DNA from 2 places in the Blautia sp. NSJ-140 genome. Region 2 is predicted to be linked to the other one. Evidence: riboswitches for the same ligand, from Rfam matches in the RefSeq annotation. Region 2 holds a riboswitch; the other holds the start of a gene.
The links. A riboswitch is a leader RNA that binds a small molecule or an ion and turns the genes downstream of it on or off. The one in region 2 is predicted to bind cobalamin.
Positions count from the first base shown of each region.

Region 1: it holds a riboswitch for cobalamin, as region 2 does, so the genes downstream of both, MUB50_RS13185 (ABC transporter permease) here and MUB50_RS00275 (sirohydrochlorin cobaltochelatase) in region 2, are expected to answer to the same signal.

Region 1 covers NZ_JALIFS010000011.1:124,233-132,044, reverse strand. The annotation lists gene MUB50_RS13200 (oligopeptide/dipeptide ABC transporter ATP-binding protein) at 1-434, opposite strand, end outside; gene MUB50_RS13195 (ABC transporter ATP-binding protein) at 444-1,235, opposite strand; gene nikC (nickel transporter permease) at 1,216-2,079, opposite strand; gene MUB50_RS13185 (ABC transporter permease) at 2,095-3,024, opposite strand; cobalamin riboswitch at 3,161-3,334, opposite strand; gene MUB50_RS13180 (MATE family efflux transporter) at 3,485-4,843, opposite strand; gene MUB50_RS13175 (ABC-2 transporter permease) at 4,998-5,672, opposite strand; partial or broken gene MUB50_RS13170 (ABC transporter ATP-binding protein) at 5,669-6,073, opposite strand; gene MUB50_RS13165 (hypothetical protein) at 6,156-7,364, opposite strand; gene MUB50_RS13160 (DUF6262 family protein) at 7,516-7,812, opposite strand, start outside.
Region 2 covers NZ_JALIFS010000001.1:56,939-64,750, forward strand. The annotation lists gene MUB50_RS00255 (ABC transporter ATP-binding protein) at 1-981, opposite strand, end outside; gene MUB50_RS00260 (FecCD family ABC transporter permease) at 985-2,004, opposite strand; gene MUB50_RS00265 (ABC transporter substrate-binding protein) at 2,102-3,247, opposite strand; gene MUB50_RS00270 (hypothetical protein) at 3,244-4,245, opposite strand; gene MUB50_RS00275 (sirohydrochlorin cobaltochelatase) at 4,367-5,656, opposite strand; cobalamin riboswitch at 5,818-5,992, opposite strand; gene MUB50_RS00280 (NAD(P)/FAD-dependent oxidoreductase) at 6,395-7,774, opposite strand.

The DNA of each region.
Region 1 (7,812 bases), on a different contig from region 2:
CCAACATAACGGTTGCGAATATCCGGATCAAGCCCCGTCTGGATCAAAGCTTCTTTTACCCGTTCTTCATACTCTCCCTCTTGCAGTTTTTCATGTAATTTCAAAATTTCCAGAATATTTTCTCCAATGGTATAACCGGGATCAAATACCCCGCTGCTGCTTTGAAAGACCATCTGAAGATTCTTGCGATATGGACGAAACTGCTTTTCAGACAAATCCTGCATTTCCTGTCCCTGAAACCAGAATTTTCCATCTGTAGGTTTCTCCAGGCCGGCGATCAGCTTTCCGAATGTAGTTTTACCACTTCCACTTTCACCGATCAGGGCCATGGATGATCCTGCATGGATTTCCAGACTTACATCATCCACTGCCTTCACAATTTTTTTCTTGCCATAATATTTTTTTAAATGTTCTGTCTTTAGTAACGTACTCATACTTTTCCCCTATAAAACTGCATCCAACAGTTTTTTTGTATATGAATGCTGCGGATGATAAAAGATCTCTTCAACTGTTCCGTTTTCCACTATTTCGCCGTCTTTCATGATCGAAACATCATCTGCGATCTCTGCCACCACACCCAGATCATGCGTAATAAATAACACACCCAGATTTTCTTTCCTGGATAGCTGATAGATTTCTTCCAGGATCTGCTTCTGTACGGTTACATCCAATGCTGTCGTCGGCTCATCTGCAATCAGATAATCCGGTTTCATGGACATGGCAATGGCGATCATAACACGTTGGCACATACCTCCAGACAATTCGTAAGGTTTTTTCTTCATCAGTTCTTCCGGATCACGCAGATTCATCATCCGCAGACTTTCCAACGCAGCTTCCCTTGCCTGTTTTTTGCTCATTCTGCGATGTTTCCTCAGTCCTTCCAGAAGCAGTTGTTCAACTGTAAAAAGCGGATCAAGAGCAGCGGTCGGATCCTGAAAGATCATTCCGATCCTGTCTCCGTATAACTGTCGTTTTTCTTTTCCTGATAACTTCAGAAGACTCTTTTCGTTCAGTGTCACATCTCCGGATATCACCTTTCCATTTCCTGCAAGCAGATTCATGATCGTCAGAGAGGTAACTGACTTGCCGCTTCCGCTTTCTCCCACCAGAGCATGGATCCTTCCGCGCTTTACTTCCAGGCTGACATCTTTTACTGCATGAACCATTCCGTGAGAGGTCTGAAACTCCACATGTAATCTTTTTACCTTTAGAACATCATTTTTGGGCTGTTCCATTTTGTATTCCCTCCCCCAGATAATTAAATGCCAGAACAATGATCATGATCAGTATACCCGGATAAAACATCAGTCTTGGATAAGTCTGGATATAACTTTTACTGTCACTAAGCATGATCCCCCATTCCGGTGTCGGCGCCTGCACACCAAGGCCGATAAAGGAAAAACCGGCAATTGACAGAATGATCGAACCGATTTCCATTGTTGCCAGTGCGATCACAGATGGCAGGATATTTCTCAATACATGCCTGAATATGATCCTTGCGTGGCCGCAGCCTCCGGCTTTTAGTGCGGTCATATAATTTTTATTTTTTTCCTGAAGTGTCAATGCACGGGCAAGCCTTGCATATTCTGCCCAGGATACGACCGATAAGGACAGGATCAGATGAGCGCCGCTGGCTCCTACGGTTCCTGCAATGGCAAGTGCCACAATAAAGACCGGCATAGCCATAAATACATCAATGATCCTCATAATTATGGAATCGATTTTTCCACCTACGTATCCGGCAAACAGTCCGATCGGCACCCCGACACATACGGTGATCAGAAGCACCGTAAAGCTATAGCTCAGTGAATACCGGCTGCCCCAGAGAAGTCTTGATAAAATACATCGTCCCAGCTGATCAGTACCTAAAGGATATGCCGCCGACGGATTCTTTAATTTTATCGAAACATCCACAAGCAGTGGATCATGCGGCGCCAGTACAGGTGCAAAAATAGCTGCCAATACAAAAATTATGACCACCATCAATCCTATTTTTGTTTTTGGTGACCGGAATACCTGTTTCCAGTACAGATTCTGGATCATGCTTTTTTCTGTTTTCTGCTTTCTTCTGCTTCCCATTCTATGATCTCTCCTTTACTTTAACTGGATTCGCCGGTCAATCGCAGAATAGGCGATATCCACAAGAAAATTTAATACTACAATGCCAATAGCCAGAATAAAGATAAAACATTGCAGCACCGGAGTGTCTTTTGAGATCACGGATTTCAATGCCAGATTTCCGATTCCCTGAATTGAAAAAATACTTTCTATCACAGCTGAGCCACAGAAAAAACCGATCACAATTGATACCAGACGTGTCAGCACAGGAATCAGAATATTTTTCAGACCATGACGCAAAATTACATTTACAGATGACAATCCCTTGGCTCTGCTGGCACGTATGTAATCCTGCTTCAGCACCTGTATCATATTAGTACGGATCAATCTCGTCATAATTCCAAAGAAACTGATATCCATGGCAAATGCCGCGAGAATCGGGATACCTCCGGCATCTCCTCCGATCACGGAAATCACTTTTAGCTTTACTCCAAATATATATAGCAGCATCAGACCGATCCAGAAAGACGGCATAGATACACTGAGGGACGACAAAATGCGAATGACTTTATCCAGAACTCTGTTTTCATAAATTGCCGACAAAATTCCAAGAGGGACTGATACGATCATCAACAATAAAAACGAAGTAACTGCCAGTTTAAATGTCTGTGGAAAATATCTTTTTAATTCCTCAAAAGCCGGTTTTCTGGTAGAATATGATTTTCCAAAATCGCCGTGAAGTGCCTGATCCAGCCATTTCCCGTATTGTACCAGCACCGGCTGATCCAGTCCTTCCTCATGCCGTACTTCTTCTATCTGCTCCGGTGACGGATGCTCGTATTTTTTCTCCGCCAGAACTCTGGCCGCATCACCTGCCGATATAAAACTCAGCATAAAAATAATAAATGTAACCGCCAGAACTACCGGAATCATAAATATAAAACGCTTTGCAATTACTTTTCCCATTTTCATTTCTCCTCATTTTTCATCTGTTTATTCGGTTAAAATAAAAAAAGCTGATATGATCCAGCATCATATCAGCACAAAAAACAAACCTCCACCTCAGGCAGAGCTTATTCCTTCTGTATCCCATCCGAATCAGAATTCTTCTGTCAAAAAGGCAAGTCTCCTGACTCCAGTTCTTCCTACTCACCATCTTCCCGGATCTCTCCAGTGATATTTTGGTTTTCGTCCCTGTCACAGTAGCGGTGGCTGTTCTGGCATTTCACCAGATTCCTTATTAAGTACTTTGTACACCCTTCTGACTATTCAATTTTCATAGTTGCAACGAATAAGTATTATAATATCATACTTTTCTTTTTATATAAATAGTTTTTCTGTCAAATATGAAATATCTGAACATTTCATATTAAAACCCGGATATTTTCTGCCTGTCTATTATTATAGGTTCCTCAAGTAAATGACATTATGTATGAACGGTGACTTCTTTATATTTCCGTATAATGATCATATAACTTACGAATAATAAAACAGCTGCGCTGCTCCATGCACAGATCTCTGCATAGTATATTCCATCTTCGCCGATCATTTTTGGCAACAGCAGCGCAACACTGACACGCATTATAAATTCTGCAATGCCGCTGGCAAGCGGAATCAAAGTATTACCCAGGCCCTGGATAGCGGAACGATACACATACAGCAGATACAGCACCCACAAAAAGACAGCCATGATAAACAAATACTTATATGCTATATCCAATACCTGTCGGGTCTGATCCGGTTCACCGGATACAAACAGAGACAGTACATTACGTCCAAACAACACCATCATGCCGGAAATGAAAGCCGAAGTGAGCACTGCCATATAAGTGCCGCTGCGCACACCTTTTCGAATCCTCTGGTATTTTTTGGCACCAAGATTCTGGCCCACATAGGTTGTAATGGCGTATCCATATGAAACGGCAGCCATCTCCAAAACTCCATACAGCTTGTTCGCTGCCGTAAATCCCGCCACAAACAGAAAACCAAATCCATTGATCACATACTGTACCACAAGTCCTCCCACGGAGATGATCACATTCTGTATTGCAAGAGGAACTCCCAGTTCCAAAAGTCGCAGGCTCATAGAGGGCTGCCTGTAAAAATCCTTCTTTTCCAGGCGGATATCCGGGATTTTACGTAATACGATCAAACAGTATAAGGCTGAAAATCCCTGTGCGATAACGGTCGCCACTGCTGCTCCGGCTATACCCCAACCAAAAACCGCCACAAATAACAGATCCAGTCCCACATTGATCACTGCTGCCACTGTCATTGCGATCAATGGAGATCTGCTGTTTCCAAGTGCCCGAAGAATCGCTGCAAATATATTATAAGCAGCTATGATCGGGATTCCTGCAAAAATCAGCCGCAAATATAGCATTGTCAGATCAATGACATTATCCGGTGTCTGTAAGAATAAAAGAACATGATAAACTGTACCTTCACTTACTGCGAGTACGACCACAGACAATAATGCTGTCATGATATAGCTTTTCGCCACTGCGCATTTCAGATTTTCCTTTTCCCTTGCTCCATAATACTGAGATACAAGAATAGAAAAACCCTGTGTGATACCTGTCATGATCCCCAACACCAGCCATACCAGCCAATCTCCAGCACCTACTGCCGCCAGTGCTTCAACTCCTACCACTTGTCCGACGATCATGGTGTCTGCCATTGTATAAAACTGCTGAAAAATATTTCCAAGCATCATTGGTATGGCAAAAGTTATGATCAGTTTTCCGGGGGATCCGGCAGTCATATCTTTTTCATTGGTTCCCATAAGAATCTCCTTTTCTTTTCATCCTTATCCGCTATTTTACAAGGGACTCTTACGAAACACAATCCTATTTTTTCACAAAGTTTTATAATATTTTTGGTAGCTATTACATCTTTATAATCATTATTTTTTATGGAGCATTTTTGCCACGCCTATCCTAAAACTCTTTCTTCTTCATAGCTCTCATACTATACTTATACGAAGCAAACCATATAAGCAGACTTAGCACAATAAGGGCAATCGCGATTTCAAAATCCCCTATTCCCCCTATCATATGCAGAATACTTTCTTTTAATCCCAGGTTAGCCTTCACAAAAGATCTAATTGTATAACAAATCGCAAAAATAATTAAAATTGCGATTGGCAGCACAATTCGCCCTTTCTCTCCTTCGAACCTTATCCTGATCGCGATCATAATTCCCGCAATTGCCTGAAACACAAAAAATGTGATCAACTCCATTGCCAGCATTTCCGGATCAAACACCTCTTCAGGATTTATGAGTACCATAATTCCTGCACAGATCATTCCAATGCACCATCCACATGCTGTCATGATAAAGGAAAAAATATATTTTTCTCTGACATATATTTTTTTATTTACGGGTAAAGAAAATAAATATGTGTAACCATGGCCATTTTCATCATAACTGATCGTATTACCTGAATATATCGCCAGAACAGATGGGATATACATTGCAATGAAAGCAGCTGCCTTTTTTCCTGTAAGTATAAAAAACAATGCTACAAACGCTAACACCAAAAAAAGATTACCACCTTGCCGAAAAAACAATCGAAAATCCTTTTCCAAAAGCCCTCTGATTCCTTTCATCATCTCCCACCTCCTGTCAACATCAGGATCACCTGATCGAGTGATCCGCTCTCCACTACGATTTCCGGATAATTTTCTATATAATACTGCTTCTCATTCGTCAGACAGGCAATTCCAAAAATCTCTTTTTTCTCTTTTAAAAGATATCTTTTATCTACTTCCTGATATTGCTCCTCACTGACCTTCAACACTGCATATTTTTCAAGAATCGTATCCATCTCTTCATGAAGTACAATCTTTCCTTGATGAATCACATAAATGTCATCACACAGATGTTCTAAGTCCGAAGAAATATGTGAGCTGATCAGGATACTTCTCTCCGGCTCTTCTTCCATATACTCTCTTAAAATATCCAGCATCCTTTCCCTCGCTCCGACATCAAGCCCTGCTGTCGGCTCGTCGATAAAATTAGGCATCCCTCTCCCAGCCCTCTAAAACACTGGCTTTAACGTCAGAGACACGAGTGTATCGTGTTCACTATTGTTCTCAAAGCGTTAGCTCTACTCCTTCTTGTTCCAGTGCAGCACTCAACTGTTTTGCATAAGTCACCTGTCCACACTTTTTCATTCCATATAAGATTCTTAAACATATATTTCTTTGTTTTAGTTTTCTTATGAGATATGTTCCGTCAAACGCCTTAGAGACTATGTCATCATGAACCTCTTCCAAATGTTCAACCGCTAAGAAACTATTACTCATCTCACTAAAACATAATAGTGTATTTAATGTATTCATAGAAATGCTGGATAAATATTTTTTCAAAATCTCCCCATTCTTTTGTATTTTGCGTAAATCGAACCCTATCTCTTTACCCTTGTTGTCAGATTTACTTTTCTCAGAATAGTATCTAACCAATGAAGCGTATTCTTTTAATTCATTTTCTGTAATTGACCCGAATACTTTCTCGCATCCAATATTTACCGAAAACTCTCTATTTTCCTTAATTAGATTTACAGCATCTGAAAATTCTTTACTTCCGAGATGATATTCTTGCTTAATCTCATCTTTGACTTCTTTGAATTTCTCTGTTCTCCATTCTTCATATACAGGAAGCCGCTTCGAAATATCCCATATATCTGCTCTCGACAAGCTCTTGGTAAATGTTCCTAGCGAATATTCAAAGATACAATTATCCAGAAAATATATCAAATCATCAAATTTTTTCATTACTTCCTTAAATTCTGTTTCTAACAATTCAATACTTACATGAGAAATTTTGTTTTTTATCATATGTGGTTCATCTTCTTTATTTAGTTCATATTTGAAGGCATCCCCCTCTTCATCGAAATAATAAAAGTAAATCATATCTTCTATATTCTCAAAATATGCAGGAATTCTTCTGTCAATATTCTTCTTATCACATGCTAATTTATATAGGCATTCAATACTATGCGTGTGTAATTCTTTTTTTCTTTCCTTTAAGACTTCCTCAGAATAACATATCCCTTTCTTTTCCTCTATTCGCCATAACATTTTTATGACAATCTTCAAAGATAGCTCAATACTGTGTCTGGCGTTATAAACGATAGGATATACTAACAGATCTTCAACTTCGGAACCTGTTTTCAATGATTCCGTCAGAAGTTCAACGGTACGCTTGAACCCATTTCTTATATCCTCATCGGTAGTTCCCCCATTGTCACCTACGCATGCAATAATTGTATCTTCTTCATGAAATTCAAACGGATTTTCCATCTTCTATCATCCTCTTTCTTCGAATTTAACTTATCGATAAGTATATCATAAATACAATTTATGCACACCTTTTGTTATCTACACTTTTATATTCCAACCACAACAACCGGGAAATTCTTCCCGGTCGTTGCAGATTATTTTCTAATTCAGATTATAAAGTTTTTAATACGTTCAGGTCTTTCTTGTTTAAGGCTTTTCTCAATCTTACATTTTCTTTTTCCATTTGCTCTTTTTCACGTTTCAGCTCCCGGATCTGTTCTTCTAATACATTGATCCGATTCTTCAGTACAATGTCACCTATGTATCTTTTGGGGTCTATCATTCCTGCCTGCTGCTCCAGAGCACGATCCATTTCTTTTCTGACCGTTTCATTCTTATAAAAGAATCCTCTGGACAATCCTGTCCTCTTTGTCAGTTTTGGGACCGTCACTTTTTCCCGTTCTGTCAG
Region 2 (7,812 bases):
CAGCGCTTCTTCAAAGGCTGACTCTGAAATGCATTCAAAAGGCTTCTCCGTGATCACTTTTGCAGCCAGTTCTTTTGCCACCTGATAATCTGCATCATTGGTATGGAGAACTCCGGTCACAAAAGGAATCCCCTGTCGCTGCAGTTTCCGGTATACCGGAATCCCACTTCCATTTCCTCCGATCACAAATACCTCCGGTTTTCCGGCCGGAGGTTCCATTTCCACGCAGCCGAATTCTGCATTATAGCTCCCACGGGTGATGCCATAAAGTTTCCGAATATAATCTGAGGTAAAGATTTCCTCCGGTGCACCATATTTCTCAATGTGATCTCCATGAACACAGATCACCTGGTCAGAAATCTTCTGGGCAAGATCCAGCTCATGAAGGGACATGATCACCGTCATCTGTTTTTCCAATACCATCTTCTTCAAAATGGCAAGAAGCTCCAGCTTATGCCGGATATCCAGGAAGGAGGTCGGCTCATCCAGGATAATGATCTCCGGTTCCTGGCAGATGGCGCGTGCCAGAAGGATACGCTGTCTCTGTCCGTCACTGATGGCTGTAAAATCCCGGTCCTTCAGATCCCAGGCGTGAACCATCTCCATAGCGCTTTTAACTTTTTCCTTGTCCTCTGCGGAAAGTATCCCAAGAGTTCCGGTATAGGGATATCGTCCGGTGGATACCACATCCTCACAGGTCATAAGCTCCGGGCGCATGCGCTCGGTAAGTACTACAGCCAGTTTTTTTGACACTTCCCTGTTGGTCATCCGGCTCATCTGTTCATGTTCCAGATATATCGTTCCACTGATCAGAGAAAGCTGTCTTGTGATACTCTTCAAAATAGTAGATTTTCCGGCACCGTTGGGACCGATCAGTGTCAGGATCTCTCCTTTATTCAGCTGAATATTGATCTCTTTGATCAGTGGTTTTCCATCATAGCCTACGGTCAGCTGATCTGTATAAAAAAAATATGATTTCATCGTTTATATCCTCTGCTGTCTGCGAATCATGATATAGATAACTACCGGTGCCCCGAAAACTGCCGTCACAGAACTGATGCTCAGCTCCGTCGGTGCAAATACAGTTCTTGCGATCAGATCACAGAACAGGCAGAACACTGCACCGCCCAGAAAACAGGCCGGGATCACAAGCAGCGGTCTGGCAGTCTTCAGGAGACTTTTTGCAATGTGAGGCACAGCGATCCCCACGAAAGAGATTGGCCCTGCAAAAGCAGTCACACAGGCAGAAAGAATACTGGAAAGCAGGATCAGAAGTATCCTGAAAACCTTGATATTAACTCCCATATTCTGCGCGTAAGTCTCCCCCAGCTGATAGGCGCTGATCGGTTTTGACATAAAAAATACGATCACCATGGTAAGAAGTACCACAACAGCCATAGTCTGCACATTCCCCCAGGTCATACCGGAAAAGCTTCCCAGTGACCAGTTGTGAAGATTGACTATGTTGGAATCATCTGCAAAGGTCACCACAAAGTCTGTGATGGCCGAACAGATATAGCCAATCATAACACCACTGATGACCAGCATGGACATGTTGTGGACTTTTTTTGCCACAAGGAGCACAAAGCCCATGGAGATCATTGAGCCCGCAAAAGCAGCCAGGATCATGGCACCGGAACCGATGGACACCGATCTGCTTAAAAAGAAGATCATCAGAAGCGCCACGATCAGCTTGGCACCGGAAGAGATTCCCAGTACAAAGGGTCCCGCGATAGGGTTGTTAAAAAAGGTCTGCAGCAAAAATCCGGAAACAGAAAGTGCTCCGCCAAGGATGATCACTGCCAGTATCCTGGGAAGACGGATCTCCCAGACGATATTATAAGAAATTTCATCTCCCTGATGCCGGAATATGATGTTCAGGATCTCCTTCACAGAGAGGTGGATACTTCCGGAATTTACATTCCATATAAATAAAAAGATCAAAAGTACCGCAAGGATCACAAACGAGACCCCGTATCGGACTGCGCGTTTTCTGTCATTCATTTTTTCTGGTACACTCCTCTTCTGTTTTGTTATCATATCCTTTCGTTTCCTGCTCACAGGTGGAAACCGGCAAAGGAGTTAAAGCGAACACTGGAATTTATTTCAGTTTATGCATATAGGTCAGCTCATCCAGAAAATCATCATCTGTAGTCAGCATGGTGTGGATATCCTCGATCATGGTTCCAAGTCCGGTGGTTTCCTGGAAAAGATTTTTGCCTGTGCACCAGACATTTCCGTTCTTCACTGCCTTGAAATCTGCAAGAAGCTTACTTTTGGAAAGAAGCTCATCAATGGTCTTAAGTTCCCCGTCGATCGTACTGTTGTAGATGATATAGTCTGCATCCTTCGCCTTGGCATAAAATTCTTCCATCTGCATATTCATGGTAGAAAGAGCATTGTCATTTACTCCCGTATCCTCCGGAACATAATTTCCTCCTGCGAGGGAAATCATTTCCGAAACATAGTCGCCGCTTTTTCTTATATTTACCGCACCTACGGAGTTGATATAAAAGAACGCCACGGTCTTGTCTGTTTTATCTGCGGTGAGAACCTTATCCAACTTGTCCGTCTGCTCTTTGAATACCTTTTCTGCCACATCTTCTTTTCCCAGAAGAACTGCGTAAAGTTTCATCCACTCGGTTCTTCCAAGAGGATGACTCTCATAGCTGGAACGCTCTACCATTACAGGGATCCCGAACTGCTCCAGCTTCTCCTGTACCTCCGGATTGTGATGGATCATGGTGGATTCAATGGCAAGATCACAGCCCTCGTTCAGGATCAGCTCGTAATCCGGAGCACTGTACTTGCCGGCATAGATCATCTTTTTCTGTTCCATGGCGTCCTTTGCTTCCTGGATATACCATCCGTCTTCCTTGGTTCCGGAAAGCTTGATGCTGTCAATCCCGTCGATAGCGCGGAAAAGATCCATGGCCGAGGTTGCTACCAGATAGATATTGTTTATGGGCTGCTGCAGAACCGCAATGTCAGGATCCAGCCCCTCCGGTGCTTTCCTGCCCTCGGGAACTACAAGAAACTGTCCTTCCTGATCAATGGTGAGCAGCGCATAGCCATCGTTGTAGTAATCCACATTAAATTCCTTTGCGTAGGAAAGATCCATACTGTGGTCAAAGGTAAGGCCTGGAATATCCGCAGGCTTATGTTCTGTCTCTGCTGCCTGCACTGCAAAAGCACACCCCAGGATCAGGGTCAGCGTCAGAAATATGTATGAAATTATTTTTTTCATTTTTCTTCCTTTTTCATACTTGAAGAATCAAAATTCAGAGTATACTCAATCTCGTGAGGCGTACTCATGGCTACAGTATCTGCAGTCACTTCCATTTCTGCATCAAAGACAGTGACCGGGATCTCAAATGTGGAGTTTCCGTCTTTGTTCACCGGCTCATATTTTTCGCCGTCCACGATCATATAATCATAATTCGGACTGCTCCAGATGATGGTTGCCGTAGCTTCTTTGTCCTTGATCTCTACTTTGGCCGGAGATTCTACAGATGCTCTTCCTGATCCGCCTGTAAGGGTTACATCAGTCTCATAGGTTCCATCCTCCAGCTTCAGATCTTCCGGCTTTTTCCCTTCGGATTTCTTGTCGTCAGAGGTTTCTCCATCTTTGGACTCATCTGACTTTTCTGCTGTCTTTTTGTCAGAGGCAGCTCCTTCTTTTTCTGTATCGTCCGCTGTTTTTTCAGCAGTATCCTCTGTTTTTACAGGATCCTTTACGCTGACTTTATGGTCGTACCATTTGCCTTTTTCTCCCAGGATCGCCACGTTAAATTCCTCACCAATGGCCGATACCGGGATATCAAATCCGTAAACCTCTTCTGTATAACCATCGCTGTACTTAACTGTATCTGTGGTCGGATCGATAATCTCTGCTCCGTCCTTCTGGGCATCCTCGGCAGTTCCCGCAAACAGGTTAACGATCTTCTTGGAAACCAGACTTACGTGGATGGTCATTTTACCATCTTTGACCGTGAGTTCTCCTTTTTTGTCATTGGCCTCATTTACATGAAACATGCTGCTGTCTGTATCAAACTCTGCTGTATAAACGCCATCTTCCAGTGTATCTGCTTTGTCTGCATCCGTATCCTTTTCTCCGGAAGTTTCTGCTTCCTCACCGGACTCGGTTTTTGTTTCGTCTGTTTTTGCCATCGCAGGCACAGAACCCAGCACCAGGACTGATGCACTTGCCATTGCAAGAATTAAGTTTACATAGCGTTTTTTCATGATAATCTTCTCCCTTCCATAGATACAGCAATCTGCCCGGAAAACAGTCTTCCTGATCTTTCCGGGCAGTTACATTGATTTCTTATAGGTATCTGAACTCACTCAGATATTTTTGTATTTATTATTCTGCGGACTCCTCAGCAGAATCAGCCTCTGTATCTGCTGCATCAGAATCTGCGGATTCATCAGTGCTTCCCAGAGAATCGATTGCTGCCTTTGTATGCTCTACATAAAGCTTCTCAACGGCTTCGATCCTTCCAAGACCCTCGATCTGGCAGTCAACCTTATCGAAGTTTCCGGATGCTACAAACTGGCTCTTCCAGGAATCCTCATCATCACCGGCCATATCGTTGTTTGCATGGTCTCCGGCAACAACCATCAGCGGACGAAGAACAACGTTCTTGTATCCTGCTTCTTTTACTTTCTCGATAACCTTGTCGCAGGCTGTGTCTTCCGGCTCACCCTCTACAGTACCGATGAATGCGTTCTTGAATCCAAGGTCTTCCATCTGTGTCTGCATCTGATCGTATGTAATATTAGCTGTATGGGATGTTCCATGTCCCATAAATACGAATGCTGTACCAGCCTCAGCTGCTGCATCCATACTGTCAAATCCTGCCTCTTTGCAAGCCTCATCTGTGATCGCCTGAGCAACTGCTTTCTTGTCATCGTTGATCACTGTTGCATCATCTCCAACCTCGCCGAGCATTGGCTCTGCGATAGCTACAGACTCGAATTTATCTTTATATTCATTGATCGCTTCTGTCATCTCATCGTACTCAGCACCGTGCATCAGGTGAGTAGGCTGTACAACCAGGTTCTTAACACCATTCTCTACTGCACGGTCAAGAGCCTGCTGCATATTATCGATCACTTCATCATCTCTTGCCTCTACATGGTTGATGATGATCTGTGCTGTAAATGCTCTTCTTACAGACCAGTCCGGATAAGCTTCTGCAAGAGCATCCTCGATTCCCTTGACATCCTCTGCACGGCTGTCATTGAAGGAAGTACCGAAGCTTACAACAAGAAGCTCATTCTCACCGATCTCATCCTGGTTACGCGGATCGTCCTTGGAAGCATCTCCTGTGTCACGTCCAAAGTAATCCGGATCTGCATTCTCACCCTCTACCAGCTCTTTCTGAGCGTCTGTCAGAGCATCCCATGCTTCTTTGGCTGCCTTGCAGTCCTCATCTGTTGTGTCGTTTCTTTCCTGTACATAGATCTTGTCGATCAGAGCTGCTACATTATCTGCTGCTTCCTGATCTGCATCGGAAGCCTCTGTGGTATCAGCTGCCTCAGCGTTCTCTTCTGTAGCAGAATCCTCTGCTGCCATTGCTGTTGTAGCTGCACCCATAGAGCATGTCATGGAAACTGCGAGCATCAGAGCTAACATTGTTTTTCTTTTCATTTCTTATTGTCCTCTTTTCATGTATTTCCAGAATACTGATATGTACAAAAAACGGCAGCTCTCTGCGGCTGCCTGCTCACACATGATTCTCTGCGCAATACAAATACATAAAAAGAAGTTCTGTATTGTTATGGAGAATACAGATTCGTAAACCGCGAACCCTTGAATCTCGCAATAAGGCAGTTCTCCTGACTTGGTTCCACGCTGCTTTCCCTTCCCGGTCTCCCAGTGGTTATAAAAGCAGCTCCCCTTTCACAGTGACGGTATCGTTCCGGATTCTCACCGGATTCTCTTTTGCACATCCGACTGGATGCAACCTTATCGTTATAACATTTGCACATATTTTCTTTTATCTGGTTATCTAATTTTTACCACAAACTCACAAATTTGTCAAGATTGATGTCGGACGATTCACGGTTTTCTGTGACCTTCAGTTACTGTTCACTCCGTTCTCAGTAACACGCTTCGCGATGCACAGAATTTATGCTGATCGCATAAATTCGCGCGGTATGTCTCGGTTTTTCTGTGACCTTCGCTCACAAAAAACACCTCGCGGGACATTACCAGTGAACAGTAACGACCTTCACTCACAAAAACAGCCCCTTTCTGTCATCACCCTGATATCAGAAAAGGACTGTTTTGCTCATAATCGATAAACTGCTTCGCAGTTTATCTGGTTAAACGGATATTCGCAATCCGCTTCGCTACTTGCTCATAACAGATAAACTGCTCTGCAGTTTATCTGTTAAAATACTTCTGCTCCAGGTATCTGGCTACGTAGATTCCGCTGGCAGATGCATGGGAAAGAGAGTGTGTCACACCGCTGCAGTCTCCGATAACAAAGAGACCCTTGTGGCAAGTTTCCAGATTTTCGTCGATCTCAACCTCCATGTTGTAGAATTTAACCTCCACGCCATAAAGCAAAGTATCGTCATCCGCGGTTCCCGGTGCGATCTTGTCCAGGGCATAGATCATCTCGATGATGCCATCCAGGATACGTTTCGGCATAACAAGGCTTAAATCTCCCGGTGTCGCAGAAAGTGTAGGTGTTACGAAGCTTTCCTCAATACGGGCTTTTGTGCTTCGTCTTCCGCGGATCAGATCTCCGAACCGCTGTACCATAACACCACCGCCAAGCATATTGGAAAGTCTTGCAATGCTCTCACCGTATCCGTTGCTGTCATGGAACGGCTCTGAGAAATGCTTGGATACCAGAAGGGCAAAGTTTGTATTGTTGGTATGCTTTGCCGGATCTTCGTAGCTGTGACCGTTTACTGTGATGATACCGTTGGTATTTTCATTCACGACAACACCTCGCGGGTTCATGCAGAAGGTACGGACCATATCCTCAAACTTCTCAGTTCTGTAAACGATCTTGCTCTCATAAAGCTCATCTGTCAGACGGCTGAAAACCTCTGCCGGAAGCTCCACACGGACTCCGATGTCCACACGGTTGGAAAGAGTCGGGATCTTAAGCTCTGTACATACAGTTTCCATCCATTTACTTCCGCTTCGTCCTGCGGAGATGATACAGTAAGTTCCCTCGTAACGCTCATCGCCTACAACAACTGCGTAACCATCTTCTGTTTTCTCCACTTTATCAACAGATGCGTCAAAATAGAAATCCACATGGTCTTTCATTTTTTCATAGAGGTTCTGCAGCACCACATAGTTGATATCTGTTCCCAGATGACGGACTGATGCATCCAGAAGATGCAGGCCATTCTGAAGGCAGAGCTTACGAATCTCACTGTTTGTGGTGGAATAAAGCCTGGTTCCTTCACCGCCATGCATCAGGTTCAGTTTATCTACATATTCCATCAGCTCTGTGGCTGTATCCTTGCCGATATGCTGGTACAGAGTTCCGCCAAACTGATTGGTGATATTATATTTTCCATCGGAAAAAGCACCTGCACCGCCAAATCCCTTCATGATCGCGCAGGTTTTGCAGTGGATACAGGATTTTACTTTCTTTCCGTCGATGGGACATTTTCTTTTTTCCAGAGGATGACCTGCTTCAAAAACTGCGATCTTTTTCTCCGGATCATTATTCATCAGTTCATAGGCTGCAAAGATCCCACCGGGACCTGCCCCTACGATCAGTACATCATACTTCATAAATAAAAACTCCTTATTTTGTATTGCACATTTTCAGT